3 regions of the Eubacterium sp. An3 genome follow, and region 3 is predicted to be linked to each of the others. Evidence: a T-box and tRNA genes for the amino acid it is inferred to sense, from the RefSeq annotation. Region 3 holds a T-box; the other regions hold tRNA genes.
What was found. The T-box of region 3 lies ahead of thrS (threonine--tRNA ligase). A T-box ahead of a tRNA ligase gene usually reads a tRNA of that ligase, here a tRNA-Thr.
Positions count from the first base shown of each region.

Region 1: it has a tRNA-Thr gene. The T-box ahead of thrS (threonine--tRNA ligase) is inferred to sense a tRNA for this amino acid. The anticodon was not compared.
Region 2: it has a tRNA-Thr gene. The T-box ahead of thrS (threonine--tRNA ligase) is inferred to sense a tRNA for this amino acid. The anticodon was not compared.

Region 1 covers NZ_NFIR01000005.1:141,420-151,413, forward strand. The annotation lists gene guaB (IMP dehydrogenase) at 1-1,085, opposite strand, end outside; gene gltA (NADPH-dependent glutamate synthase) at 1,400-2,797, opposite strand; gene B5F87_RS07300 (sulfide/dihydroorotate dehydrogenase-like FAD/NAD-binding protein) at 2,799-3,626, opposite strand; gene B5F87_RS07305 (glutamine--tRNA ligase/YqeY domain fusion protein) at 3,813-5,474, opposite strand; gene B5F87_RS07310 (cell wall hydrolase) at 5,655-6,317, opposite strand; tRNA gene B5F87_RS07315 (tRNA-Thr) at 6,659-6,731, opposite strand; gene B5F87_RS07320 (shikimate kinase) at 6,850-7,353, opposite strand; gene B5F87_RS07325 (hypothetical protein) at 7,574-8,326, shown strand; gene rlmB (23S rRNA (guanosine(2251)-2'-O)-methyltransferase RlmB) at 8,422-9,171, opposite strand; gene B5F87_RS07335 (ribonuclease III domain-containing protein) at 9,147-9,686, opposite strand; gene cysS (cysteine--tRNA ligase) at 9,671-9,994, opposite strand, start outside.
Region 2 covers NZ_NFIR01000019.1:48,702-58,695, forward strand. The annotation lists gene B5F87_RS14160 (dUTP diphosphatase) at 1-354, shown strand, start outside; gene B5F87_RS14165 (ComF family protein) at 356-1,276, shown strand; gene B5F87_RS14170 (ATP-dependent RecD-like DNA helicase) at 1,287-3,500, opposite strand; gene B5F87_RS14175 (rod shape-determining protein) at 3,575-4,558, opposite strand; gene acpP (acyl carrier protein) at 4,820-5,053, opposite strand; gene B5F87_RS14185 (transcriptional repressor) at 5,219-5,611, shown strand; tRNA gene B5F87_RS14190 (tRNA-Thr) at 5,721-5,793, shown strand; gene B5F87_RS14195 (EutP/PduV family microcompartment system protein) at 5,909-6,439, opposite strand; gene B5F87_RS14200 (phosphatase PAP2 family protein) at 6,508-7,185, opposite strand; gene B5F87_RS14205 (hypothetical protein) at 7,461-7,874, opposite strand; gene B5F87_RS14210 (putative ABC transporter permease) at 7,928-8,878, opposite strand; gene B5F87_RS14215 (Rrf2 family transcriptional regulator) at 8,914-9,354, opposite strand; gene B5F87_RS14220 (precorrin-6B methylase) at 9,493-9,994, shown strand, end outside.
Region 3 covers NZ_NFIR01000004.1:185,534-195,527, forward strand. The annotation lists gene B5F87_RS06365 (LytTR family DNA-binding domain-containing protein) at 1-464, opposite strand, end outside; gene thrS (threonine--tRNA ligase) at 548-2,341, opposite strand; T-box leader at 2,518-2,741, opposite strand; gene B5F87_RS06375 (S8 family peptidase) at 2,898-4,634, opposite strand; gene B5F87_RS06380 (HPr family phosphocarrier protein) at 4,866-5,096, shown strand; gene B5F87_RS06385 (peptidylprolyl isomerase) at 5,356-5,877, opposite strand; gene B5F87_RS06390 (HAD family hydrolase) at 6,083-6,892, shown strand; gene B5F87_RS06395 (ATP-binding cassette domain-containing protein) at 6,970-8,112, opposite strand; gene modB (molybdate ABC transporter permease subunit) at 8,130-8,855, opposite strand; gene modA (molybdate ABC transporter substrate-binding protein) at 8,958-9,854, opposite strand.

The sequences.
Region 1 (9,994 bases), on a different contig from region 3:
CCGCCGAGCATTACTACGTTGGCTCCTGCCGCGATAGCTTTTGTGATGTCACCGGAGAACTTAATGCCTCCATCGGCAATGATCGGGATATTGTACTGTTTTGCCACGTCATAACAATCCATAATCGCTGTGATCTGCGGTACACCGATACCCGCAACCACACGGGTCGTACAGATAGATCCAGGTCCGATACCAACCTTCACCGCATCCACACCACAGTCGATCAGCGCCTTTGTAGCCTCGCCTGTGGCAACGTTACCGGCGATGACCTGAAGGTCCGGATATTTCTCTTTGACAAGGGCAAATGTCTTCAGCACATTTGCAGAATGTCCATGAGCGGTATCAATGACGATCACGTCCACCTGTGCGTTCACCAGCTCATCCACACGATCCAGGATATCCGGTGTGCATCCTACAGCAGCACCGCAGAGAAGACGTCCGTTCTCATCTTTTGCGGAAAGAGGATAACGAATCTGTTTCTCGATATCCTTAATAGTGATCAGGCCCTTTAAATTAAAATTCTCATCAACGATAGGAAGTTTTTCTTTTCTTGCCTTGCCGAGGATCTGTTTTGCCTCTTCCAGGGTGATACCCTCTCTGGCAGTGACAAGCCCGTCTGCCTCTGATGTCATGGACTCTTTAATCTTTTTGTCAAAGTTCGTCTCAAACTTCAGATCACGGTTTGTGATGATTCCCACCAGTCTGCCGTTCTCTGTGATAGGAACGCCGGAAATGTGGAACTTGGACATCAGCTCTTCCGCCTGGCGGAGAGTATGGTCCGGAGAAAGATAAAACGGATCAGTGATAACACCGTACTCGGAACGCTTTACTTTATCCACTTCATCGGTCTGCTGCTCAATACTCATGTTCTTATGGATGATGCCGATGCCTCCCTGACGGGCCATGGCAATCGCCATCCGGTGCTCGGTTACCGTATCCATGCTGGCACTCATTAACGGAACATTCAGCTGGATCTTGTTGGTAAGCTTGGTATGAAGCTCTACCTCATTCGGAATGACCTCAGAGTATCCCGGCACTAATAATACGTCATCAAATGTGATTCCCTCTCCGATAATTTTTCCCATATCTAACTTCCTTCCTGTCAATGTTGATTCATTAGTTTCTCTCAGGCCGCCCTTCTTTCTCTATCAGAAAAAGCATGACTGCCTTGTGATATTAGTAAGTTATGTTATCACAGAAATTCAGATTTTGTCAACAAGTCAATCGTACGTTTTTTTATCTGAAATCTCAGAAATTATTAGTGAAATTCACAGTATATTAGAAATTCCAAAGGAATTTCCTGCGGGAATAAAAAAGGATGTCGTCCGCACCGCAGATACGGAAAACATCCTTTCATAATTCGATTATATTTCAGAGACAGCTTCCTGCCGGTCTCTATTTATTTGGCGGACAGCTTCTCATCAATAGCTGCTGCCGCGCGTTTGCCCGCACCCATGGCAAGGATAACGGTGGCTGCTCCTGTCACAGTGTCTCCGCCGGCATAGACATTCTCTTTGGAGGATTCCATGGTCTCCTCGTTGACGATGATGCCGCCCCATTTCTGGCAGTCAAGACCTGGTGTTGTCTGACGGATCAGAGGGTTCGGACTCTGGCCGATGGCGATGATGACGGTCTCCACGTCCATGACGTAGTTGGAGCCTTCGATCGGTTCCGGACGTCTTCTTCCGGATGCGTCCGGCTCGCCCAGCTGCTGTTTTACTACTTCCATGCCTTTTACCCAGCCGTTTTCATCGCCGAGAATAGCTGCCGGATTATTCAGGAAACGGAAGATGATTCCCTCTTCTTTGGCGTGATGAAGCTCTTCGAGACGGGCAGGCGCCTCCTCTTCGCTTCTTCTGTATACAATATATACTTCTTCTGCTCCAAGACGTTTGGCTGTTCTGGCAGCGTCCATGGCAACATTGCCGGCGCCCACAACTGCTACTCTTCTGCCAACCTTCACAGGAGTCGGAGCTTCAGGGAACTTGTATCCTTTCATCAGATTGACACGGGTCAGGAACTCGTTGGCGGAGTATACGCCAAGAAGGTTCTCACCCGGAATATTCAGGAAACGAGGAAGTCCCGCGCCGCTTCCGACGAACACTGCCTCATAACCGTCTTCCATCAGCTCGTCGATGGTGATGGAACGGCCAACGATCACGTTGGTGTCGATCTTAACACCCAGATCTTCCACACTCTTGATCTCTTTAGCTACCAGATCCTTTGGCAGACGGAACTCAGGAATGCCGTAGCTCAACACGCCGCCGGCCTTATGTAAAGCTTCAAAAATAGTTACGTCGTAGCCTTTCTTGATCAGCTCGCCCGCACAAGTGAGACCGGCAGGGCCGGAACCTACGACAGCTACTTTATGACCGTTTTTCTCAATGTCCGCTTCCACCGGTTTTGCGTGAGCCATATGATAGTCAGCTACAAAACGTTCCATACGTCCGATACCCACCGGCTCGCCTTTGATACCGCGGACACACTTTCCTTCACACTGGTTCTCCTGTGGACATACTCGTCCGCAGATAGCCGGCAGAGCATTCTCACTGGTAATGACCTCATAAGCGCCCTCGAAATCGCCGGCTGCCACCTTCTCAATGAATTCCGGAATCGGCACGTTGACCGGGCATCCGCCCACGCACGGTTTATTCTTACAGTTTAAGCAGCGGGTCGCCTCTTCCATGGCCATCTCTGCCGTATAGCCAAGAGCCACCTCGCTGAAGTTTTTATTTCTTACATTCGGGTCCTGTTCCGGCATCGGAACCTTAGTCAGACTCATATTCTTTTTTGCCATTTTATTTTGCTCCCCTTCCAATTTTGCACTGATGTTCTTCCTCTTTGAAGATGCCCTGTCTCTTCATGCACTCATCAAAGTCAACCTTGAATCCGTCAAAGTCAGGACCATCCACACAGGCAAACTTCGTCTCTCCGCCAACCGTAACACGGCATCCGCCGCACATTCCTGTACCGTCGATCATGATCGGGTTCAGGGAAACCATGGTATGAAGATTCAATGGACGGGTTACATTTACAACATTCTTCATCATGATCAGCGGACCGATGGCGATACACTCATCATATACCTCTCCTTTGTCGAGAAGGTCCTGAAGAACCGTCGTAACAAATCCTTTGGTGCCAAGACTTCCATCGTCTGTGGCAATGTATACATTCTCGCAGAACTCTCTGAACTGGTCGGCAAGCAGAACGTACTCGGCGCTCTTTCCGCCGATGATCACGTCAACCTTTGTACCCATAGCCGCCAGCTTGCGAAGCTGCGGATAAAGCGGCGCTGCACCGACACCGCCGGCCACGCCGATCACCTTGTTCTCCTTCTTTTCGAGAACAGCAGGAACCCCAAGCGGTCCCACGAAATCCTGCACGTAATCGCCTTCCTGCTTCTTGCTCAAAAGCTCTGTGCTGTAGCCGACTACCTGATAAATAATCGTAACCGTCTCTTTTTCACGGTCATAGTCGGCAATGGTGAGAGGCACCCTCTCTCCATCCTCATCCACACGAATAATGATGAACTGTCCCGGTTCGCATTTTCTTGCGACGAAAGGAGCATGAATCTCCATCAGTTCCACCGCATTATTCAATGTCTGTTTTTTTACAATTTTGTACATGCGTCTTTCCACCTCACTTAAAATATCACACACAATGATGAGAAAAATCATCATTGTGTGCGCTGTCAATATTATCCCATGAATAAGCAAAAAAAACAAGTATATTCAACAAAAAAGCTGAGAAAATCACCAAAAAACATGAGATATTCTCTATTATTTTTTACTAAATCGATAGAAACGGCATACTTATTTCTTTGGTTTGTAGGAGCTCTTCAGTGATACAATCCGGTTAAATACCAGATGATCCTCACTGCTGTCCCTGGAATCACAGCAGAAATAGCCGTTACGCACAAACTGATAGCTGTCGTAGGCCTTGCTGTCTTTCAGCGCTGCCTCCAGCTTACAGTGAGGCAGTACCGTCAGAGAATTCGGATTGAGATTCAGACTTCCGTCCTCATTATAGACACCCTTCTCCTCATCAACGATGTTCTCGTAGAGACGAACTTCCGCGTCCACACACTCGGATGCGCATACCCAGTGAATGGTTCCTTTTACCTTGCGGCCTGTAAATCCGCTGCCGCTCTTTGTCTCCGGATCATAGGTACAGTAAACTTCCGTTACCTTTCCTTCCGCATCGGTCTTGTAATCGGTACAGGTGACAAAATATGCATTCATGAGACGTACCTCATTGCCCGGATAGAGACGGAAATATTTCTTCGGAGGATCAATCATGAAATCCTCTCTCTCTATATACAGTTCTCTGCCGAAAGCTACCTTCCGGATGCCCAGTTCCTCATTTTCTTTATTATTCTCCACATCCAGATACTCAATCTGGTCTTCCGGATAATTAGTAATGATCACCTTCACCGGATCGAGCACAGCCATCATACGGGACTTCTTAAGCTTTAAGTCGTCACGGATACAGAACTCCAGCATGGCGTAATCCACAGAACTCTGCGCTTTGGAAATGCCGGCCAGCTCGATGAAGTTCCGGATGGATTCCGGCGTGAATCCCCTTCTCCGGAGCGCCGCGATAGATACAAGCCGCGGATCATCCCAGCCGTCCACAATGCCGTCCTCCACCAGCTTCTTGATATAACGCTTTCCGGTGATCACGTTGGTCAGATACATTTTCGCAAACTCAATCTGTCTCGGCGGCTGCTCAAATCCCACCTCCTGTACGACCCAGTCGTAAAGCGGACGATGATCCTCGAACTCCAGGGTACAGATGGAGTGGGTCACACCCTCGATGGCGTCCTCGATCGGATGGGCAAAATCGTACATCGGATAAATGCACCACTTATCTCCGGTGTTGTGATGGTGCATGTGGGCAACGCGGTAAATGACAGGGTCGCGCATGTTCATGTTGCCGCTGGCCATGTCGATCTTGGCGCGGAGCACTTTCTCGCCATCCTTGAACTCTCCGTTTTTCATCCTCTCAAACAGATCAAGATTCTCTTCCACGGAACGGTTCCGGTACGGACTCTCCTTGCCAGGCTCTTTTAATGTTCCTCTATATTCACGGATCTCCTCCGCCGACAAATCACACACATAGGCTTTTCCTTTTTTGATAAGGGTTACCGCCGCATCGTACATCTGATCAAAATAATCCGAAGCAAAATACAGGCGATCCTCAAAATCCGCGCCAAGCCACTGCACGTCCTCCTTGATTGATTCCACAAATTCCACTTTTTCTTTCGTTGGATTCGTATCATCAAATCTTAAATTAAACTTTCCGTGATATTCCTGCGCCAGCCCGTAATTTAACAGAATCGCCTTTGCATGGCCGATATGAAGATATCCGTTAGGCTCCGGAGGGAAACGAGTCATCACATGATCGTATATGCCCTCTTCCAAATCCTTATCAATTGCCAGTTCAATAAAATTTTTCGATACATTTCCTTCCATTGTCATCCTCCTGGTAAACGAATGTGCAGGCTCCCGGCCTGCTAACTGCGTTCTATCATATCATAATTACAAAATCGGCACAAGAAAAAATCAGCCGCATCTATATAAAGTAAAAAAATGACGGCATACTCATACGCTCGCCGTCATTTTTTTCATGTCATTTTTCTATTTTTATTCATCCTACTGCATCTCATATCTGTCTTCTGTCAGATAAAAATAAGTGTTGTCGCCAATCTGCCCGTATGTCTCGTAACCACTCAGACTATCATAATCAGAAGATCGAAAATACAAGATATAAGAAGGAATATTTCTCTTTCCTTTATATAAAGCATCATCCACAGCAGCAATACACTCCTCGGACGGCTCCCGGTCCAGATAAGGATAAGTTCCCGTTTCCTTATCATAATAAGCAGTAAACTGAGAATCTTCTGTCACCACATCCATCAGATCATCAGAATATTTATCAGAACGGGTTCTGTTCATCATACAACTTATCACTGCCAGGGAACCTTCATAACCGGTGTCACACTCCATAGAAACCACTTTATAAAGTATATTTTTCTCTTCTTCCGTCAGTGTCTTTGTATACATTTTAAGATTCTCCATGGTCTCGCTGCCGCTGGTCCTTCCCGCGCTTCCTTTGTTTTCCGTATCCTTCTTCACAACCCCTTTTACCGTCTCCGTTCCCATCAGGGAAAACGCGATATTTTTTTTCGTTCCTTCCTCCATAGAAAACGGGAATAACGTCTGCGCGTTCAATGACTGGAAACATACCAGACAGCCGATGGCAGCAATGATCGCATATGTTCTCATTTGATATCTGTGTTTCTTCTTCAAATTCATGCACCTCTCCCTTTTATTTTATAACTGATTAATAAAACTGGTTTGGGGTTAATAAAGTATATGCATTTTTGTAATAGTTTATTAATAACTATTTGCATTTTTTTGTAAAAAAGGTTCACAAAAAAATTTACTGGCGGATATTCAAAAGTATTTCCCATCCATCCAGATTTATACACAGATTCAAATTTTTATTATTTTCAAAGCAGAAATGGTTTCCGAAAAATAGATTCGTGAGAACATATAAACTGATAAAAAAAGATTCGTACAAATAAATGTACTGATAAGACCAGACTGAAAAAAGAAAAAACCGGAATACTGAAAAGTATTCCGGTTCTTAGAAGAGCTGCCTAGCGGATTTGAACCGCCGACCTCCGCCTTACCAAGGCGACGCTCTACCAACTGAGCCAAGGCAGCACTGAGAATCATCTCAACAAAAAGGATTCTACCATGACTTGACATTCTTGTCAACAACATTTTTTTAAAAAATTCAAAAATTCAAAAAATTAATACAATTTATTTTTCGGATACTTTCTCACCGCTTCTCTTTCAGCGCTTCCAGTACCAGAGCCAGAGTTCCCTCAATATCTCTTCCATCCTCTACAACGACAATATCCGCATATTTTTCATAGAGGACGCTTCTCTCTTCGTAAATATCCCTGAGGGTTTGTCCATCTTTCAGTACAACGCCGCGGCCCTTCAGATCTCCCAGACGTTTGGCAAGAGCGTCATAAGAACATTTTAAATATACAACGATTCCCGTATTTTTGAAATTATCCATGGCTTCTCTTCCATACACCGCGCTTCCTCCGGTGGCAATGACGGAACGTTCTGCCCGAATAGATGCATTCACCCGATTCTCTACAGCAAGGAATCCTTCCACGCCTTTTTCAGCAATGATATCTTTGAGCAGCTTCTGTTCCTGCTGCTGAATCAGCAAATCCGAATCCACAAACTGATATCCCAGTTCCTTGGCAAGAATAACGCCGATCGTACTCTTTCCCACTCCCGGCATTCCTGTTAATATAATATTTCTCATATCTGCTCCTTCTTCAATAATTATTCCGCGCAGCGCATCAAAACCAAACAACCGTCTCTGATTGTGCGCAAACGCAATTATTATATCATGACATTTCATCAAGAACAAGAAAAGCAGTGCCTGTAAATGCATATTTTTTCCCCTAAAAGACCATATAAAGTGGTTGTTTTCAATCAGAAAATAGGATATGATATAAAATAGTGAGAAAGGAAAAAGTACTATGTTTGAAATGTTTTTAACAATAATGGCTGCGCTTATTGCCGCCATTTATGGGATATCTCAATCTGTTTTTATGAACGGCCCGCACAGAAATTATTATCGTCTTGGTCTGCTTGCCGTCATCATAATCATCTATGTTCTTTATAAGATTCATCATACGGCCAGACGCCGGCATCTGGAACGTCTGCATGTGGAGCCGGAAGGGTATGTATATTATGAAAAATATACTTCTCTGCTCTACCGCGCCGGTTACCTGATCAGTTATTTCATCCAGAACATACTTTTTGATTACATATATATGTGGCGTAATTTTAATTTCTGCAAAGGTCTGGACGTATATGACGGAGGAGTCGGCGATTATTATATCAAGTTCCGTCACACCTGGTATCGTTATCTTAAGCTGACAAGATACCGTCACAAGGTCTCCCTGAAGAAACTGCAGGGTTATGCCGCCGATGTAAAGAACCGCATGATCGAAGAGGCGCTGCCTACTGAGGAAGAAAAAGAAATGTACCAGGCTTTTTCCGAGGCAGCCAAAAAATATTTCGATGAACACCATACTTTGAACAAAAAAGTGCTCAAGAGCTTTCCATCGTACAACAGCATCGACTGGTATTACCGGAAGAATATACTGAGAAACTATAAAGCCATCATCTGTGTCAGAAAGTATCAGCCGATGATTATGGAAATGGTAAGACAAAAAGATGCATGGTCCCAGAAAGATATCAATGAATTTCGCAAAAAGGAATTTTAATGAGATGATTTAACAGGGGCGGCATGTTCATTTAAAGAAGGATGAACATGCCGCCCCGTATTTTTTACCTAAAATTTGCAAGTACCGCCGCCTTATCACTTAGACGCTTCCAGCCGCTGCCTTACAATCTCAAATGCCAGCACCCCTGCAGCTACGGAGGCATTGAGAGAATCAATATCCCCTTTCATAGGAATTGACGCAATATAGTCACATTTTTCCCGGACGAGGCGGCTCACGCCATTTCCCTCGTTGCCAATAACAAGTCCTATAGGACCAGTCAGATTCTGGCGATACATCAGTTCGCCGTCCATATCGCCACAGACAAACCACATACCCCGTTCCTTCAGCTCATCGATGGTCCGCGCCATATTAGTCACCCGGACCACCGGCGTATAATTGACCGCTCCGGCAGAAACTTTCGCTACTGTTCCGGTCAATCCCACAGCCCGTCTTTTCGGGATGATCACACCGTGAGCTCCCGCAAGATTTGCCGTCCGGATAATGGCTCCCAGGTTGTGGGGATCCTCAATCTCGTCACAGAGGATAAAAAACGGATCCTCGTCCTTCGCCTGCGCCGCCGCAAACAAATCTTCCATTTCTGCGTAATCGCAGGCCGCCGTAATGGCAACCACACCCTGATGCTTTCCATGCTCGGAAAGGGAATCCAGCTTCTCCTTGGAAACGTATTTCACCAGAGTGGACTGCTTTCTGCTCTCCCTGAGTATGGACTTCACCGGGCCGTCCTGACAGCCGTCCAGGACAAACAATTTATCCACGGTCTTTCCGGCGCGAAACGCCTCCAGCACCGCATTTCTTCCTATTATAGTGTTCTCTTCGTAAGACATGTTTCCTCCTCTATATGCGCCGCCGGCTCTTCGGAAAGCCCGATGGCCACAAGTTCCATGATTCTCTCCATCTGTCCCGTCAGATACAGATAACCAATGAGAGTCTCAAATCCCGTGGCAATTCTGTAATCGTGAAGACTCTGATTCTTGGCGCAGCTGGCCGGCTTGGCATTTTTGCCGCGCCGGAACATCACCTTTTCCTCATCATTCAAATACGGTTTGATGCGCTCCATCATCTGCGTCTGCGCCCCTGCGTTGACATATTCAATAACCTGTCTGTGATATTTGTTGGGTTTTGTATTGCCCCTTGTGGTAATCATCGTACGGATAATCAGGTCATAGACCGAATCCCCGATATACGCAAAGGAAAGCGCAGAATAGGTCCGCACCTTCTGCGCATCCAGCGGAAAGGAATCTGCAATCATCCGCAGGCTGTCTTCCATCCCCGCCGTAGTTTCCTTTTTCAGACTTTTTTCTTTTTCAAAGTTTTCTTCCATTCTCAGGCTCTCTTCCATTTCACACCAGCTCTTGTATCTTCCAGGATAATGCCTTTGTCCGCCAGCATATCACGGATTTCATCAGCTCTTGCAAAGTTCTTCGCCTTTCTGGCCGCCTGCCGTTCTTCAATGAGCGCTTCAATATCCGCATCGAGCATTTCTTCTTTCTTATCTGTGATGATTCCGAGGATATCGCAGAGTTTTACGATGGTGTCAAGAAGATACTGCACGTACTCCGCAGAACCGTCGGCCGCAGTCACATTTGCCAGCTTCACCAGTTCAAAGATCGCCGCAATGGCGTCCGCCGTGTTAAAGTCATCTTCCAT
Region 2 (9,994 bases), on a different contig from region 3:
CTGCGGGCCGCCGCAGACGTCTCATTGAAGAAAGGAGAGTTTGCTCTCATTCCTTTAGGCGTCGCCATGGAGCTTCCGGCGGGTTATGAGGCCCATGTGGTGCCCCGAAGTTCCACATTCAAGAATTTTGGCGTCATCCAGACCAATCACATGGGTGTCATCGACGAATCCTACTGCGGCGACAATGACCAGTGGTACATGCCGGTTCTCGCCGTGCGTGACACCGAGATTCACGTCAATGACCGCATCTGTCAGTTCCGTATCATGAAGCACCAGCCTGTCATCCATTTTGAGGAGACAGACACGCTTCACCACACGGACCGGGGCGGTTTTGGCAGTACAGGAAAGGCGTAATATGTTTGATATATTAGAGAAACTTAATATATTAAAAAAATCTGTACAAAAGAAAAAACCGGGAATGCACCGTCTGCATTTCCGGTTTTTCCGTTATATTTATTGTAAATTCTGTCATAAAACTCATACAAACAGCCGGGCAGATGCGCCTTCTTCTGTCGTTCCGGTCCGTCTGCCCTCCCGTAATCTGCTGCGCTTCCTCTTTTATGACCGTGTTCTTCCCATCCTTTATCCGAGGAACTGTCCTGTCTGCGGCGTTCTGCTTCCTTACAGGGACTATGTATGCAGCAAGTGCGCTCCGCAGCTTCCCTATGTGCAGGAACCGACCTGCCTGTCCTGCGGCAAACCGGTCTCTTCTAGAGAGCAGGAATATTGCTACGACTGCCGCATATTTCCCAAAAGCTTTCGTTCCGGCCTGGCGCTTTTTCTGTATAACGAAAAGACACGTCCTGCCATGACGGCCTTCAAGTACAAGAATCGCCGCGTTCTCTCCCAGTTCTTTGTCCGCGAAATCTTTTCTCGCCATGCAGCAGATATTCTCCGACGGAAACCGGACGTACTGGTTCCCGTTCCCATCCACAGCCACAAACGCCGTCTGCGGGGTTATAATCAGGCGGAACTTCTGGCCCGGGATCTGTCCGTCCTGCTGCATATTCCATGCCTGAGTCACCTGCTTCTGCGCACCATTGACACGCCGCCCCAAAAAGCTCTCCGCCCTCAGGCGCGTCTCAACAACCTGCAGGACGCATTCATGGTCAATCCCGCCTGCCGGAAGGAAATTACAGGCATCAACACGGTTCTCTTAATTGACGATATCTACACCACGGGAGCCACCATGGAAATCTGCACCCGCATCCTCCACGCCGCCGGAGTGAAAAATGTATATATTTACTCCGTATGTATCGGCGTCTCCAGAGATTAAAACCAGTTTTTTACACGCTGCCCTCCATCAGACAGTCTCTAAGCCCTGTATATCTCTTCTGCTCCGACTCGTTGCGGATCATCTGCTCCACCATAGTCTGGCGGCCGATGATGGCCACGCACCGCTGCGCTCTGGTCACCGCCGTGTAGAGCAGATTCCTGTTGCACAAAATGGACGGGCCGCTTAAGAGCGGCAGCACCACTGCCGGGTACTCGCTGCCCTGGGACTTATGTATGGTGATGGCGTAAGCCAGCTCCAGTTCATCCAGATTGGAGAACGGGTACTCCACCTGGCGGTTCTCATCAAAGACTACGGTCACTTTTTCCGTAAATGTATTAATCTTGCGGATGACGCCCATGTCTCCGTTAAAAACGCCCAGTCCTTCTTCCACGGAAAATCCTTTTTTATTGACGACCTTCCACTCGATCTTATAGTTATTCTTTATCTGCATCACCTTGTCTCCCTCCCGGAAAACTCCGGTGTGCACTTCCCGCTCTTCTTTATCGGACGAGGCGGGATTCAGATAATACTGGAGTACCTGATTCATGTGTTCCACGCCCAGTTCGCCTTTGCGCATGGGCGTCAGCACCTGTATCTCAAAGGGATTCACGCCGATGTATTCCGGCAGGCGGTCCTTCACAAGATAAATGACTCCTGCCGTCACGGAGCGGATATCTTTTTTCTCAAAGAAAAAGAAATCCCGGTTCCGGTTATCAAGGACGATCTGCTCTCCCTCGTTGATCTTGTGGGCATTTAACACGATCTGGCTGGTAGCCTCCTGCCGATAGATCTTCGTGAGCCGCACCACAGGAAACACTTCCGATTCAATGATGTCTTTCAGTACATTTCCTGCGCCCACGCTTGGCAGCTGATTGGAGTCTCCCACCAGAATCAGCCGGGTACCTGGCAGTACGGCCTTCAGGAAGGAATACATCAGGGAAATGTCCACCATAGACATCTCATCCAAAATGATCACATCAGCCTCTATAGGGTTCTCCTCATTCTTCTCAAAGCGCCAGGTATCGCCATCCTCAATTCCTCCGTTCAATTCCAGCAGACGGTGAATGGTCTTTGCCTCGTAGCCTGTTGCCTCCGTCATACGCTTCGCCGCTCTGCCCGTGGGAGCCGCCAGAACGATATCCATATCTTCCGCCTCAAAACAGCGGATCATCAGATTGATGGTCGTAGTCTTTCCCGTGCCGGGCCCGCCCGTGACCACGAGAACTCCTTCCGTCAGCGCCTGCCGCACGGCGGACTTTTGCAGCTCGTCAAGCTCTATGCCAGTCTCTTCCTGCAATGAGGAGATACGACCGGCAAGTGTTTCTTCATCTGCCGGAAACTTCAGATCAAGATTCAGGAGCATGGAGGCAGCATTCCTCTCCATAAAATAGTAGGTGCTTAAATAAACGTGTTCCTCCTCACCCGCAACGCGAATCATCAGCTTTTTATCCATCACCAGATTCATCAGATGATCCCCGATATATTCCGGGGGCATACCGAGCATTTGCCCGGTATTGCGGCAAAGAATCTCTCTTGGCAGATACACGTGACCGGCTCCTACACTCTGCTGGAGCGTGTACAGAATGGCCGCGCAGATCCGATGTTCCGAATCCGGCGCGATTCCCGCCTTTGCGGCGATATTATCCGCGATACGAAATCCTATGCCGTGAATATCCTCCGCCAGTCTGTAAGGATTCGTCCGCAGAATATCATACATTTTATCGCCATATTCCTCAAAAATACGGACCGCCAGATGATTGGCGATCCCATACTCGGATAAAAACATCATGGCATGACGCATTTCCTGCTTCTCCTGAAACTGCACGGCGAAGTTCATCGCCTTGTGGATGGAGATGCCCTTCACCTCTGCCAGACGTTCCGGCTCTTCTTCTATGATACGGAAAGTATCCCCCTTGAACTTCTTCACGATCCGGGCAGCCAGCGCCGGACCGATACCCCGGACAGCCCCGGAGCCAAGGTACCTCTCCATGGCCTCCTTATCTTCCAGCTCTTTCACCTGATAAGAAATCACCTGATACTGGGGGCCATGGGCCGGATGTTCTGTAAATTCCGCCTCCACAGAGAGATACTCTCCTTCATTGATATAATGAAAAGTTCCCACGAGGATCTCATCCCCGTGGGTCGTTTCCAGTTCCAAAACGGTATATCCGTTTTCTTCATTATGAAATCGAATATGGCTTACATAACCTTCCAGATGTGCCATCTTTTCCTCTTTCCTGACGCACTTGCTGCGTTAATAATGGTAGATTTGGAAGTTTACTTCCAAACTTACCTTCCTTATCTTCCGCCAAGATACTCGATAAACTGTCCTGTACCGATGGCAACCGCGGTCATAGGATCGTCGGCCGTCATAGTTGTGATTCCTGTCTTCTCCTCAATAAGCTGCTCCAGTCCCTGCAGCATACTTCCGCCTCCTGTAAGTACGATTCCACGGTCGGAAATATCTGCGGCCAGTTCCGGCGGAGTGCGCTCCAGCACGCTGTGGACAGCTTCAACAATCTGTGCTGTAGCCTCTCTCAATGCCTCTCTGGTTTCTTCTGAGGTCACAGTCACCGTCTTAGGAAGACCTGTCACCAGGTTTCGGCCGCGAACCTCAATGGAAGATTCCTCCGCTCTCACGTAGGCGCTGCCCACCTGAATCTTAATATCTTCTGCTGTCCGGTCACCGATCAGCAGATTATGTTTCTTTCTCATATAACGGACGATCGCCTCGTCAAAATCATCGCCTGCCACCTTAATGGAGGTGCTGACAACAGTGCCTCCCAGAGAGATTACCGCGATATCTGAAGTTCCGCCACCGATATCCACGATCATGTTGCCGCAAGGTTTCGCAATATCGATTCCCGCTCCGATAGCCGCTGCCACAGGCTCCTCAATAATCTTAACATCTCTTGCTCCCGCTGCGTAAGTAGCATCTTCCACGGCCTTCTTTTCCACCTCAGTAACGCCGCTTGGCACACAGACAGAAATTCTTGGTTTTCTTCCGAAAAGACTCTTGCCCACTGCTTTATGAACAAAGTATTTCAGCATCTTCTCCGTAACGGAATAATCACTGATGACACCCTGTCTTAATGGACGAACCGCCACAATATTTCCCGGCGTTCTTCCTATCATCAGTCTTGCTTCCTCGCCTATTGCCTTGATCTTTCTCGTATCCACATCAAAAGCAACAACAGAAGGCTCTTTTAACACAACGCCTTTACCTTTTACATATACTAAAATACTCGCTGTACCTAAATCAATTCCAATATCCGTAGCCATTGGGAATCTCCTTTCTATCTTTATCCTGTCTATCTGAAGCAGAGTCCGTACGGGCCCTGTCTGACTGCATTTCTGCTCATTAATTTGCACACTTATAGCTATTATAAACGAAATGAATCGAATTTCCAATACTTTTTTCAAACTTCATAAAAATGACTGTTTTGTATTTATTATGTAAGAAAACAGCGCCACACAAAAATAGGTATTGAAAGATGTGTTATCTTTCAATACCTGTTCGTGTCTCTTATCGCATGCAGACTCTTATTCTTCCACACCTTTGGATTTGAGATATTCAACGACATCGTTCACGGTTTCAATCTCGCCCAGTTCTTCAGCAGGAATCTCGATGTCATACTCCTCTTCCAAAGCCATGGTTAACTCAAATAAGTCAAGGGAATCTGCTCCCAGGTCTTCCTTAAAGGAAGTCTCAAGAGAAATCTCATCCTCTTCTACGCCAAGCTGCTCTGCAATAATTTCCTTCATCTTCTCTAACATAAGAAAATATCTCCTTTTTCCTAAAATCACATTTCTTTCGATGCTCAAAGTATACTATCCATACTTTTCTTTGTCAACCTGATTCTTGACAAATTTATTACTCCTCATATATAATGAGAACAGTAACGATTATCAATATTAATTACGGAGGGAGATGATTCATCAATGACTGCTCCTATGAAGAAAAGCCGGCAGAGAGAAGCGATTTTACAATGCGTTCTCTCCCATCATGATCATCCTACAGCTGACTCTATCTACATGGAGGTGCGAGAGAGCTTTCCCAACATCAGCCTGGGAACGGTATACCGCAATCTTTCTCTTCTCACCAAGCTTGGCAAAATTAAAAAAATATCCTGCGAGGATCGTACCGACCGTTTTGACGGTCTGTCTACGCCGCATTCTCATTTTATCTGTGATTCCTGCGGATGCCTCCTCGATCTTCCCTATTATCCGGATTCTTCCCTATATCAACAGTTGAACAAGAACTTTGACGGAGAGATTACGGAGTGCAGCGTTGTTTTTCACGGCATATGCAAAAAATGTACGGGAAAGATCTGAGCAGATTGCCGCATCAGGACAGACAAAAGCAAAAAAACAATCGCAGAAATAAATTTATTATTGATTTTTATGCTGAAATATTGTAGAATAGACAAGTCAGTTCAGACAAGCTTCCTTGGCTCAGTTGGTAGAGCGACGCATTCGTAATGCGTAGGTCGCCGGTTCAAGTCCGGCAGGGAGCTTATTTTTTTTGCGCTTAACCGGATTTTATCCGAATGCGCCTATCAAAAAAGCGGATGCATGAGACAGCCATCGGGCGCTGCTCCTGCATCCGCTTTTTATATGATTACATATGAATTACACCACCACGCCGTTGATGTTCATGTCTTCATCCGAAGCATTACTTCCGTATTCCAGCTTATCATACTGTGCTTTTACCGTCTCCCATGGCAGAGTCTCATGCTCTTCCTTGAGATACGAGATGATATCGGCAATACCTTCACCGGTAAAAGAGCTGGTATAGAAAATCTTTTTGCAGCCCGCCAGACGAAGCCATTCCGCCGCCTGCTCCGGGTCTCCCGCCCAGTGGTCGCATTTCGTCACAATACCCACAACCTCCCGATTGCTCTGAGAAGTGCAGTTGGGCGGATAAAGAGAAAAAGGTTCCGTAGCGCTTATGAGCAGTCCGATCACGTCAGATTCCGCTCCATATACAGCCAGAGAACCGCCGAGACGCCTCGTCTCCGCATACTCTCCCGGCGTATCAATGATAACGTCATAATGATTCACATACTGTGTCTTATGATAAATGATCTTTTTTCCCTTCATCGCCTGAGTAAGCGTAGTTTTCCCTGACTCACTCCGTCCTACAAACATAATTTTTCTCATGCTGTCCTCTTCCCTTCCAGGCAGTTTATATATTCCTCTGCTATGGCGGTCATCTGCCCGTCACGCTGTCAGGACTTCAATTCTTCTTTTTTACGGTATTTCACCATGTTCATGCTGTTCCATATCTGTACGGCCCGGCCGCCATAAACCAGTTCATAGGAAACGTAGGACAATGTCAGTCCGGCAACGACATCCACCACGGAATGCTGTTTCACAAACATGGTGGACAAAATAATCAAGGTTGTCATGATCAGCGACGCATACCGTATTCCTTTTTTCTGACTCAGGCGCTCGCTGTCTTTCACCGCCAGATAAATGCCCACAGAATTAAAAACATGGATACTTGGAAGTACATTTGTCGCGGTATCCACACTGTAAACAAATCTCGTCAGCTGCGTGAAGACATTGTTATCAGCAAAACTGTCCGGCCGGATGGCAAGACCGTTCGGATATACCCAGGACACCACCAGAAAGACAGTCATTCCTATCATTCCAAAATACATCAGCCGACAGAATACTTCTTTCTCACAGAACAGAAAATAAAGACCCGGTCCCGCAATGTAAAGAAACCAGAACAGATACGGCAGGATAAACACCGGTATGAACGGAATGTACTGGTCCAGGGGTGAACTGATAATGTGTAAACGATCCGGTCTTATATTCTCAAGATAGCGGAAAGCAGCCAGATAAAAAGGAAAATATAACAACAACAAAACATGTTTATACTGATTTAATTTGTCTCTCATAAAAATCACCTTTCGGGTTCTGATATTCTAACTAGTGCATCCGCGCGCCGCCTGACACAAAAGGCATGACGCACGTCATTTGTTGATCAATCATTTATGATAAACAGTACCGCATCTTTCATCGTTCGTCAATTCTTTTTCGGCAACTTCATACTATCTTAATAACTTCTCGCTATTGTAATATTTCTGTAAGTATGACCGTATCCGATGAAATACCTGCCGGCGGTGCAGCAGAATGCCCGCAGACTGAAATGCCGTTTCCAAAGAATATCCGATCAGTTCAAATAACCGTGCCGTCCTTTCTCTGTATTGTCATTTTTCTGAATCTTAATCTCCGGAATATGATAAACCGCACAAATCTTTTTAATGGTCTCTTCCAGCTCCTTCATAGCCATCGGTACACAGATGGTTTTGTAGAGGCTCATCATACTTTCCATATCCGGAGTCTCCCCCTTTACTTCGTCGGTATCGGCATAACTGCTGACCTGTTCCAGATAAAGATACAGAGGATGCAGAGGAGATCCCACCATCACCTTTGTGATGACTGTTCCCACCGATTCCGCCGACATATCTTTCGGAAGCTTAATCTGATTATTAACATTTACCTGAAGATTCAATTTTGTATTTGGTCCCATCTCATTGTGGAACTCACATCTTGTAATCCGAATGCCTTTTAAGTTCAAATTCATTATAGTATAGTCCTTTCTTTCATAAAAATATGTGTGAAAATGTATTGCCGCCCTTAGTCTTTCCGGGATTCTTCTTTTCTGGATTCCCGGAATCGCTCTTTAAGAGACTCCAGAGAGACCGGGTAGCGCGCGGAAGTCATGGTCGGATTGCCGAGGATTCGTATTCTCAGACGTTTCCTGAGCCTTGTGTGCGTTTTTCCTTTTCGAAGCTTCTCCAGCTGTTCGATCAGCACGTTAAAACGCTCTTTCAGCTCACCCAGCTCATTTCTCTGGTCATCTGTGAGTATCCCCTTCTCCATGACGCTCTGCCTGATCTTATTATAACGAAGTTCAAGACCTTTGTAAATCTCTCCAAACCGGTCTGCGGCAGGATTCTTTTCCACAAATTCCCGCCAGCTGTCATCCAGACAGGCAATAACAACATCCGCTCTCCGCCGCAGCCGCAGCATTTCCTCGCGCAGACTCTCCATTTTCTCCAGCATGTCCCGAAGATCCAGCGCTTCCTTCACAGACACCGCCAGGTCAACGATAAAAAGCACGGAAACAATACCAAAAACAATATGAAGAGGCAGAACCGGCACCGTCTTCAGAAAAGCAGTGATCCACGGGTGAATCCCTTCATTCATCAACACAGTAAAAAATCCCCACACAATGGTGGACGACAGGCAGATATACCCTTTATAGTTGTATTTTTTTGAGGAATAATCCCAGTATTTTATCTTGAAAATACTTTCCATAACGATACCGGTAACCAGCTCAAGCAGAGTGGCTCCCACCGCTCCTGCGAAATAAGTGAGTATTAAATTGGAGCGGAAAGGCTCCGATACAAAGAGCATCATTACCGCGCCGCCTCCGTATATTGGAAGAAACGGGCCCATCAGAAATCCCCTGTTCACCCATTTCTTTTTTCGCAAAGACACATAAGATGATTCAAATATCCATCCAAAAAAACTGTAAATATAAAAAAATATCAGCCATTGGTATAAAGAATACTGTCCGATCATTATTTTAAACTCTTTCTTTTCATCTTTGACACACTTTATATGACATAATGGTTTCCACACCTGTCACAATGCCATTCCATCAGATCCTGAAGAGTTACCGTATCCACCACACCGCTGATGGCGTCGTTGAGTTTCTGCCACAGAATCACCGTGGCGCACTCATTAAGCCTGCTGCAGGTGTTTTCCTCTCCTTCCAGACAGGATACCGGAGCTAAACTGCCCTCGGTCAGCCGGAGAATCATCCCCGCCGTATATTGAGACGGCGTCCTCGTCAGAAGGTATCCGCCCTGCGGACCGCGAATACTGCGGACGTAGCCCGCTTTATGCAGCGCGGAAATAATCTGCTCCAGATATTTGCAGGACAAATCCTGCCGGCTGGCAATATCCTTAATGCGAACCGGTCTGCCCTCTTTTTCATGCAATGCAATGTCCAGCATCAGCCGCAATGCATACCGTCCCTTTGTCGATATCTTCACCCTTCATCTTCCCTTCTTATTTTATCTTTTTAATTCTACAACTTTTGTGGCAATTTTACAAGGAAATCTATTCATTTCTTGCCTTTTCTCATATATTGTACTAAAATAAATATAATTATATCAAAAGGAGGTCTTCCCATGCTTAACAACAAATCTTCCTTCACCAACACACAGATTCTCGCCTGGCTTGAATATTTTTCCAAAAAAGCCGGTCTTGATATTGAAAAAATCAAATTAATTGATATCAGCAAAAAACAGAAGAACCTGATTCCTACTATTGAGACACACAAAAGAGTTCTCGTTTTTGCCGATGCCGGAGATCCGAACTTTTTCTTTAATCTTTGGGATTACGGTCTCGGCGACTGCGACATCTGGTTCAAAACCGGGCTGAATCCGGAAGGCAGCGTAAATATATGCAAGCTTTCAGAAATGATCGATACGGAGATCACCAGCCCGTCCGTTATGCTGATTTTCAATCCAAACTCCAGAAGTTCCTACCGGATCGGCATGCAGAACGATAATTTTTCTCAGGGCTCTGTCCGTTACGTGGCCAGTGAGATCCGTTCCATAATCGTCAATAAGCTTCATCTGGACGATCAGGACACCATCTGTATCATCAGCGGTGAGAGCATCGCTGTGG
Region 3 (9,994 bases):
ACATTTTCACTCTTCACATAAAAAATATCCCGACAATCCACATAGATTTCCCGTTCTCCGGTCACAACCCTCAGTTTATGCTGTTCCTGTTTCCCTGCAGTCCGCTCCACCGCCCGGAGAGCCTCCACAAGTTTCTCCTGCCGGAGAGGCTTCGCCAGGAAACGAAATGCCTGTACCTCATACCCTTCCATGGCCAGTTCTGTATGACTGGTCAGCAGGAGAACCGGAATTCCGGGATACTTTTTCCGCAGCTGACGGGCCGTTTCCAGTCCGTCCATCCCCTGCATCTCAATGTCCAGAAATACACAGAAAATACCTTCCGGCTCTCTGTCCGCCATTTTCAGCAGCTCCTCGCCGGAGGAGACAGAAAGAATCAGTACGTCAAGGCTGCTGTAATAATCTTTCAGGCGCTGCTTCAAGTCATCACGAATGTGCATTTCATCATCACAGATAATGATTTTCATTTCCTCTCCTCCTGTTTTTCTCCTCTGCCGCTGCTATGCAGCCCTGGCAAATGTATCTTCCAGGCCCGGCGGGTATCCGCTTACTATTCCGCCGGGTGAGACGCCGGGTGAGAAAGCCCTTCTGCTTCCAACGCTGCGCAAAACTCATCCAGACTCATCATACCCAGATCTTGTTTGTCGTTTTCGGCGTCACGTTTTCTGACGGAAACCATTCCCTGCTCTTCTTCTTTACCGCCGACGATGAGCATGTAAGGAACCTTCGCCAGCCTTGCTTCCCGGATCTTGTATCCCAGCTTCTCATTGCGCCCGTCCAGTTCCACACGGATATTTTTCGCCTTCAGGGCTCTCTGCACCTCTCTGGCGTAATCCGCATGTTTATCGGATACCGGAAGAAGCTTAACCTGCACCGGAGACAGCCACAGCGGGAATTTACCGGCGTAATGTTCGATAAGGATTCCGATGAACCGCTCGATGGAACCGAAGACCACCCGGTGAATCATGATTGGGCGGTACTTCTGTCCGTCTGCCCCGATGTATTCCGCCTCAAACCGCTGCGGCAGCTGAAAGTCGAGCTGAATGGTTCCGCACTGCCATGTCCGTCCGATGGAATCTTTCAGATGGAAATCCAGCTTTGGTCCATAGAAGGCGCCGTCCCCCTCGTTGACCACATAGTCCATGCCCATATTTTCAATGGCCCGGCGCAGGGCGTCCGTTGCCATCTCCCAGTCCTTGTCGCTTCCCATACTGTCTTCCGGTCTTGTAGACAATTCTACATGATATTCAAAACCAAATCCAGTATAAACTTCGTCAATAAGCCGCACCACATTCTGGATTTCAGATAGCATCTGATCCGGCGTCATGAAAATATGCGCGTCATCCTGAGTAAAACATCTGGCCCGCATAAGTCCGTGGAGCTGTCCGGATTTCTCATGGCGATGCACTGTGCCCAGCTCGCCCAGACGCAGCGGCAGTTCCCGGTAAGAGTGCGGCTCCATCTTGTAGACAAGCATGCCTCCCGGGCAGTTCATCGGCTTCACCGCAAAGTCCACATCATCGATCTGCGTGGTGTACATATTTTCCCGGTAGTGTTCCCAGTGACCGGAAGTCTCCCAGAGACTCCTCTCCAGAATCATAGGCGTGGAGATTTCCTGATAGCCTTCCCGCTCATGGATATTTCTCCAGTAATCAATGAGCAGATTTTTGAGGATCATTCCTTTCGGCAGGAAGAACGGAAATCCCGGCCCCTTATCGGAAAAGAAGAACAGTCCCTGCTCTTTTCCCAGCTTCCGGTGATCTCTGCGCTTCGCTTCCTCCAGCATAAACAGGTACTCATCCAGCATGGACGCCTTCGGGAAAGAAATCCCGTAAATGCGGGTCAGCATCTTATTATGCTCATCGCCCCGCCAGTATGCACCCGCCAGAGACAGCAGCCGGAACGCCTTTACATTTCCTGTGTTTGTAATGTGCGGGCCGCTGCAGAACTCCTCGTACTCTCCCTGCTGATAAAATGTGATGGTCTCCCCGTCCGGCAGCTCCCGGATCATTTCCTCTTTGTAATCCTCCTGCTGCCGCGCCATATAGGCAAGAGCGTCCTCCTTACTCACCTCCCGCACGGAAAGCGAAAGATTCTCCTTCACAATGCGGCGCATCTCCTCTTCCACCGCCTTCAAATGCTCCTCCGCAAACGGGAAAGAAAACTCAAAATCATAATAAAATCCATTTTCAATGGCCGGCCCAATGGCGCACTTCGTATCCGGATACAGCCGTTTTACCGCCTGCGCCATGATGTGGGAGCTGGTGTGCCAGAACGCCTTCTTCACTTCTTCCTGCTCAAATTTGCCATCCATTACTTTTCCATCTCTCAGTAATACTTTCATTTTCTGCATCTCCTTTTGATATTTATTTTTTTCGATACAACAGAACTGATTTTCAATTTTGCCGAAATCCTCTGCGGAACGTTTTTCCGCCCGGAGAGCTTTTATATTATAGGAATTCCAGCGGAATTTCCCATAATATAAAAAAACACCCTCGCAAGACATATGTTCATATATCTTCCAAGGGTGCGTATCGCACGGTTCCACCTTCACTTTTCACTTCAGATTCCATCAAATCCTAACCTTTAACGCAGGTGTACGTCGGCGCTTACCAATGGCAATTCATCTTCGGCGCCGCGGCTGGGGAATGGTTTTCGTAAACGTTTCACATAAACGGCTTCCACCAAACGCCGTTCTCTCTGGATGCTTCCCGCAAACTACTTTTTTCCGTCATCGCTTTTTCTGTTGTTCTTTTGCCGTGATAATAGCACCGGAGGATGGGATTTGTCAATATGGAAATTGGATTTGCGAAGTTCCGGTTATGCCACGCAGGCTGTTGTTATGTCCAAGTGATGAAAAACAGATACTTTTACACCATACAGATAACGCTTTTCGCTACCTACCGCCTCATGGACAAAAAGGCGTCGTAAATATTCACCATCCCGTAGCCCCACTCCCGGTTCGGGTAGTCATAAGCGCCGGGACGGTCTGCTCCCTGGATGAGATAAAACCGCATATTCTGTCCGTTTAGAGACAAATCATTGCCCTGCACGATGGCCCACTCCTGCATGAGAGCGCCGATGCCTGCCCCGAAGGCAGCGGCAACGCTGCTCCCGCTGCGGCTGATCTCCCGGCGGCCGTCGCCGGAAGCGGCCGCCGGGGACGGTATATGCACATCTACTCCCGGAGCTGCCAGGTCGGGTTTCACCCGGCCGTCGCGGGTGTATCCCTGGCTGGCGCGGACATACAGGCTCTGCGATGCGGCGTCATAAGGCACATAGGTAATGCCGTAAATGGCGTCCCCCGGCGAGGTCAGTGTGTCCGTGGCCTCCGGACTCACGAAAAATGTATCTTCTTTCAGGAAGTTGGTGATGGGCATCCACAGGTTAAAGGTGCGGTTTCCCTGCCCTTCGGCATAAACCCGCAGCCGCCAGAGACCGGCGGCGGGACTCCGGAAGTTCATGCGGATCACCTGTTCGCCGCCCACTGTCTCTCCCACAAAGGAGCGGATCTGGAGTACGGTGTTTTCCGGAAAGAAACGGATGCTCCGGAATTCATTTAATTTGAGTTGAATCCGCTCCACAGTTTCTCCGCCCGGAGAGATCAGACCCACGGAAAACGTCACCGGCGCATCGCCCCACAGCTCCATGATGAACCCGTTCTCTCCTTCCGCCACGTTAAACTCCACCGTCTCATATTCCTCCCCTGCCGGTACATTTCCCCGAAAATGGTGCCCGCTGATACCTTCGTTTCCAGAGGCGATGTGGAAAGAAACGCCCGGCAGCAGAGAGTTCTGGGAGATATACCGTTCCAGACTGCCGTTCCCGCTGTGGCCGCCCAGATTAGTACCAATACCGATACAGATAGATACCGGCCGCTGCAGCGCCGTCGAGATACCCAGCACATACCGGATGGCGAGTATCACATCATCTTCCTGACACGCCCACACATCGTCCCGCACAGAATAAAAATCCAGAAGATATTTTTTCGGCCGTTTCAGTTTCACAACCACCAGCTCACTATCCGGAGCCGCTCCGGAGAAATCCGCTTCCTCATCTTCCCGGCCGGCTGCTATGCCCGCCAGAAATGTACCATGTCCGTTTTCGTCCCGCGGAAGCTCTCTTGGATTGTCGGTCAGCGCCCCATCGATTGCCTCCCGGCTCCATTCTCTTCCAAAAGAGTAGCCTTCCGGCCGCTGTCCTTCCTGATCTCCCTGATCCCAGTAAGCGGCAACTTTCGTGCTGCCGTCTTCATAGCGAAACATCCCGCTGGTCAGATCAATTCCCGTATCGATAATACCCACAAGCGTCCCGATTCCCCGCAGCCCAAGCTGAGGCGAACGCCGGACACGAATGACACCTGTCTCCTCCAGTTCCCTGGAAGTCATCAGTCCATACAGCCGAGGTACCTTATTATAATTGATATCCGGCCGCTCTCCGGTAAAAGCTCCCGGCTGATATATGTATACGATTGCCTGATTATTGCCTGCCGGCTCCAGACAGAGAGACGGATAATTTTCCAGAAAGGTTGCACCGTCCAGAAGATAGTCAATCAGATAATTCTGATAGCTTTCATCTATGGCCGCATCATTAAAGCAATGCATTTTGCCCGTCTGCTGATATTGCATATTTCCCATATATTCGTCCTCAACTCTCGTCAATTTTCCTATTTATATTATGCCCCGCAAAAAAAATTATGTTATTTTTTCCATCTTGATTTTTTTCTTCGAAGTGATAACATAAAATCGTTCCTTAAAGAACAACCGATGTGAGCAGTGCCAACTGCATTGCCATGACATTTAAAAACATTCCGTTAGAAAACACATAGAACAGATTTTGAGGATTGCAGCACACGGAGGGAAGAAACAATGACTACAGCTACCGTCAACATTGATTCTTTGGACAAAATTCAGGCTTTCGTTAAAATCATCAATGAGTACAACGGCCGTTTCGACTTGGTATCTGGCTGTTCCAGAGTAAATGCCAAGTCTGTTATGGGCATTTTCAGTCTGGATATATCACGTCCTTTGCACCTGAATATTTATAATGACGAGAACGCCGATTATGTCACAAATGCTATATCCGCATTTATTATCTGAATTTCATACAATAACAAGATCGCAGGCCCCGACAGCATCTCATTCTTCCATTAATCACCCGCTGCCCCACCGCCGGATCTTCATATAAATCCAAAACAGGACAGGAAAATCATTCCCTGCCCCGTTTTTTATATTATAGGAAATTCCGCTGGAATTCCTATAATATAAAAGCCCTCCGGGCGGGATGCGCACTCGCGATCAGACGCCGACATCTATCTGGCAAATGGCTGCCGTTTACCGCCGGCCACGGATACATTTCTTAGCGGTCAAGTTTCTCCGGTTCCGGATATTCCTCTCCAAATGTATCTACTGTGACAGTCTTCATCACCTGTTTATGATATGGGGAATCCCCGAAAGTCTTCTCACAGGCGATTCTGTCCACCACATCCATACCTTCGATGATCTTTCCGAAAGCAGCATACTCGCCGTCCAGATGCGGCGCCGGCTTATGCATGATGAAGAACTGAGAACCAGCGGAGTCCGGCATCATCGCTCTCGCCATGGAAAGAACGCCTTCTTCATGTTTCAGCTGATTATCGAAGCCGTTGCTTCTGAATTCTCCTTTGATACTGTAGCCCGGATTGCCCGTACCATTTCCCAGAGGACATCCGCCCTGAATCATAAAGCCTTTGATGATCCGGTGGAATGTGAGCCCGTCATAAAATCCCTTCTTTACCAGAGAGATAAAGTTATTAACAGTATTCGGAGCAATCTCCGGATACAGCTCCGCTTTCATCACGTCGCCGTTTTCCATTGTAATCGTTACGATTGGATTTGCCATAACTACTCTTCCTTTCTGTGCATTTTTTGCATAATATTTTACGTTTTAGCCGCATACAGCGGCGTCGGAATATATCATAGCACATTTGTTATCGTCCGCCAAGGCGGGGATTGGCGGATGAGGGGCTTTCCGCTTGCATTTTCCGCGGTTCTTTCTTATAATAAATGACCGTAAGATTTTATTTTTGTATACAAAGGAGTTTAAAATGGATAGAAAATTATTGTTTTTTGATATTGACGGCACGCTGCTTGCGGGCGGGATTCCCGGCTATATTCCTGAGAGTGCCATCAAAGGTCTTATGCAGGCGCAGGCCAACGGACATTATCTGTTTATCAACAGCGGCCGTACCTTTTCTTTCATGCCGGAGGCCATTAAAGAGTTTCCTTTTGACGGGTACATATGCGGCTGCGGAACGGAGGTGATCTTTAAAGGAGAGAGCCTTTTTCACAATAAACTGCCGGACAGCGTTCGCTTTGGTCTGAAAGATATCCTTCGTGCAACAAATGTACAGGGCGCATTTGAAGGACATTCTTCCTGCTTTTTTGACGAGAGCGTCGAACTGATTCCTCCTCTGGCAGATATACGCGGCGTTTACGCTTCTTCCAGCAGCCCGGATGCTGTCCGCAGCTTTGATGATCCGGATATGGATTTTGATAAGTTCGTCGCATTCACCGATGAAAACAGCGATTTTGATCGTTTCTTAAAAGCTGTGGAGAACGATTTCACCTGCGTCCAGCGGGAACCTGCGGGCAAATATCATTTCAATGAGATGATTCCGAAAAACTGTTCCAAAGCAACAGGAATTGATTTCATGGTAAAACATCTGGGTGCTTCTCTGGACGACTGCTATGTATTCGGCGACAGCTCCAACGATCTGTCCATGCTGCGCCATGTCAAAAACAGCATCGCCATGGGGAATTCTTTCCCGGAGGTGCTGGGACAGACTTCCTATGTGACGACGCGGGTAGACCGCGACGGCATCTATCTGGCACTGAAGCATTTTCATTTAATCTGACGCTGTGCAGAACTGCCCGTAAATATATTCTGCTCAAAGAAGTATAATTGCTAAAAAAAGGAGGAGTCCGCTTTTTCTCAGCGGATCTCCTCCTTTAATAATATCAGTTTTTCCGGCGGAAAATAGATTGCTTCCGGAATCTTTTCCTGCATCTCCTCCCATTCTTTCTTGGAGAGTTTCCACCAAATTGGCTGTAAGTCCGGTTTTGCCGACAGATTCTCCGAAGAAACATTTCTCAAGATAAGATATATCTCAAATGGCGCCTCTGTGATGCGCTCGAGAGTACACCGCATCACATTACTTTTTCTCTCGTTTTCCAGCCAAAAATCATTGTCACGCTCCACCTCGCCAATCTCACGCATCACCGCAAAATCATGGGCGCGCAGCCCCACGTGGGTGACGCCCTCCGCGATGACGTCTGCCACATGCAGGCGGACTCCCCAGTCTATGGCATACAGCTCGTGGTCGCTGAGAATCTCTGCCCGGGACAGGTTTTTGCAGCCGGTGAGTCTGGCTGCTCCCACGGTGACCGGATTGCGGAAAAGTTCCTTTGTGCTGCCGGCTATTTCTATACCTCCCGGGCACATAACCGCCATCCTCGGGCACATCTGATAGATTTCGTCCCGGCTGTGGGACACCATCAGCACATCTTTCTGATAGTTGCTGCCAAGCATGCCTTTCATCTCCTGCAGAAGCTGCTCCCGAAGATAGCTGTCCAGGGCGGAAAATGGCTCATCCAGAAGCAGGATATCCGGATCGGAAGCGATGATTCTCGCCAGGGCGACCCGCTGCTGCTGACCGCCGGACAATCGTCCTGGCAGTGCGTCTGCCAGCTCCGGTATATGGAACTGTTCCAGCAGGCCGGTAATGTACTCGTTCTTCTCCTGTCTGGAGGAGAATTTTTTTCCGGCGCCGGACAGCCCCGCCTCCACATTCTGCCGCACCGTCATGTGCGGAAACAGCGCGTACTGCTGGAAGAGATAGCCCACCTTTCTCTTCTGCGGCGATACATTTATTTTTCGCCCGGAGTCAAACAGCACACGGCCGTTGAGTGTGATCCGGCCGGAATCCGGCGTCTCGATTCCCGCGATACATTTGAGGGTCATGCTCTTTCCGCAGCCCGACGCGCCAAGAAGTCCCATACAGCCGCTTTCCAGCTCAAAATCCACCTTCAATTCAAAATCTTTCAATTGTTTTCTGATGTGCACTGTTATCGCCATCTCTTTTACCTGCTTTCCTATTTATTCTCGGTGAATCCGGCGGCACGTTTTCCTCGGCGTCCGCGCCTGCCCGCTCTGTCGCTTCCCGGCGTCTTCATAGAAAAATAATTCATCATGATCACAACCAGAAATGAGATGCCGACCAGAACCGCCACATATCCCGAAGCTTCCCGCGTATCTCCGGACGCCACCGCCGCGTAGACCGCCAGCGGAAGAGTTCTCGTCTTGCCGCTGATGTTTCCGGCGATCATCGCCGTGGCGCCGAATTCGCCGAGACCTCTGGCGAAGGCCAGCACCGTGCCGGACACCACGCCGGGTCTTGCCACAGGAAACTGTATTTTCCAGAAAATGTTCCACTCGGACATTCCTAGGGTTCTTCCCGCCGAAAGCAGATCGGGATTCACCTGTTCGAAGGCTCCTCTCGCCGCCCGGTACATGAGAGGAAATGAAATGAGTACCGCCGCCAGCACTGTGGCTTCCCAGGAAAAGGCAATCTTCACCGAGAAATAATCCACCAGAAACTTTCCGACCGGTCTCCGGATTCCAAAAATGTACAGTAAAAAAAATCCGGCCACCGTCGGCGGCAGAACAAGCGGAAGGGTGAACAGCCCATCCAGAATCATTTTCAGTTTTTTATTTTTGATGCAGAATACCAGCTCCGCCATGGCAGCTCCCAGAAAAAATGTAATGATGATGCTGGCGGTCGCTGTCTTTAACGAGATAAGTACCGGTGACCAGTCCATAATGATTCCTTTCCATCCCGGTCTTGTGACACAGAGAACGTCCGGGGACGCGCCATGCGCCGCCCGGACTGCTGTTTCAAAAGACCTGTAATTTAAAACTGTTTATTTATTAGCGGTAAATCCTGCTTCCACAAATACATTCATGGCTTCTTCGCTCTGCAGGAAGTCCTCCAGGGTCTGAGCCGCTTCTTTTTTGTTGGTGGAAGTGGTGATACCCACCGGATAGATGACCGGTGTTTCCATCATGGAATTGTCTGCCGTTGCCAGAACGGTCACCTTCTTGTCATCGCCGTTGCTGTTTTCTGTGAGCGCGTCCGTAGAATATACGATGCCTGCGTCGGCGCTTCCCTCTGCCACCCAGGTGAGTACCTCGGTCACGCTGTTGCCGAAGCTTGCCTTCTCTGCCACCTGGTCATAGATGCCAAGACCTGTAAGAATCTCCTGGGCGTATTTTCCTGCCGGAACGCTTTCCGGATCGCCGATGGCAACCACATCTGCGTTGGCCAGATCCTCAAAACCGGTAACGTTGGACTCTACGCCTTCCGGCACGATCAGAACAACATCGTTTTTCAGCAGATTCACAACGGAGGCCTGATCAACAAGGCCTTCCTCCACCAGGGTATCCATATTGGAGGTTGCCGCTGACATAAACAGATCCGCCTCCAGTCCCGATTCAATCTGCTGCTGCAGATCACCGGAGCTTGCGTAAGTTCCTTCCATCTGAATGCCCGGATTAGCTTCCTCAAACATCGGAATCAGCTGATCCTCAAATACCGCTTCCAGACTGGCTGCAGCCGCGATCAAAAGCGTCGTCTCCTCTCCCGCTGCCGCCTGCGCCGCAGTGGCCCCCTCCCGGGCCGCTTCTGTTCCGGACGTCTCGTTGGCATCCTGTCCGCTGCCGCTGTCAGAACCGGCCGGGCCGCAGCCTGCCATGCCCATAATCAGCGCCGCTCCCAGCGCAAAAGTCATACATTTCTTTACCAAACCGTGTTTTTTCATGTTTTTCTCCTTCTTTTTTGCTTATTTTATTGTGTTTTGTATTGTTTTATTTCTTTTTTATTATACTCATACCACCATAAAAATCCAACAAAAAAGGACAAACATAATTATAAAAACTAACGCGGTATCTTCCTGACATG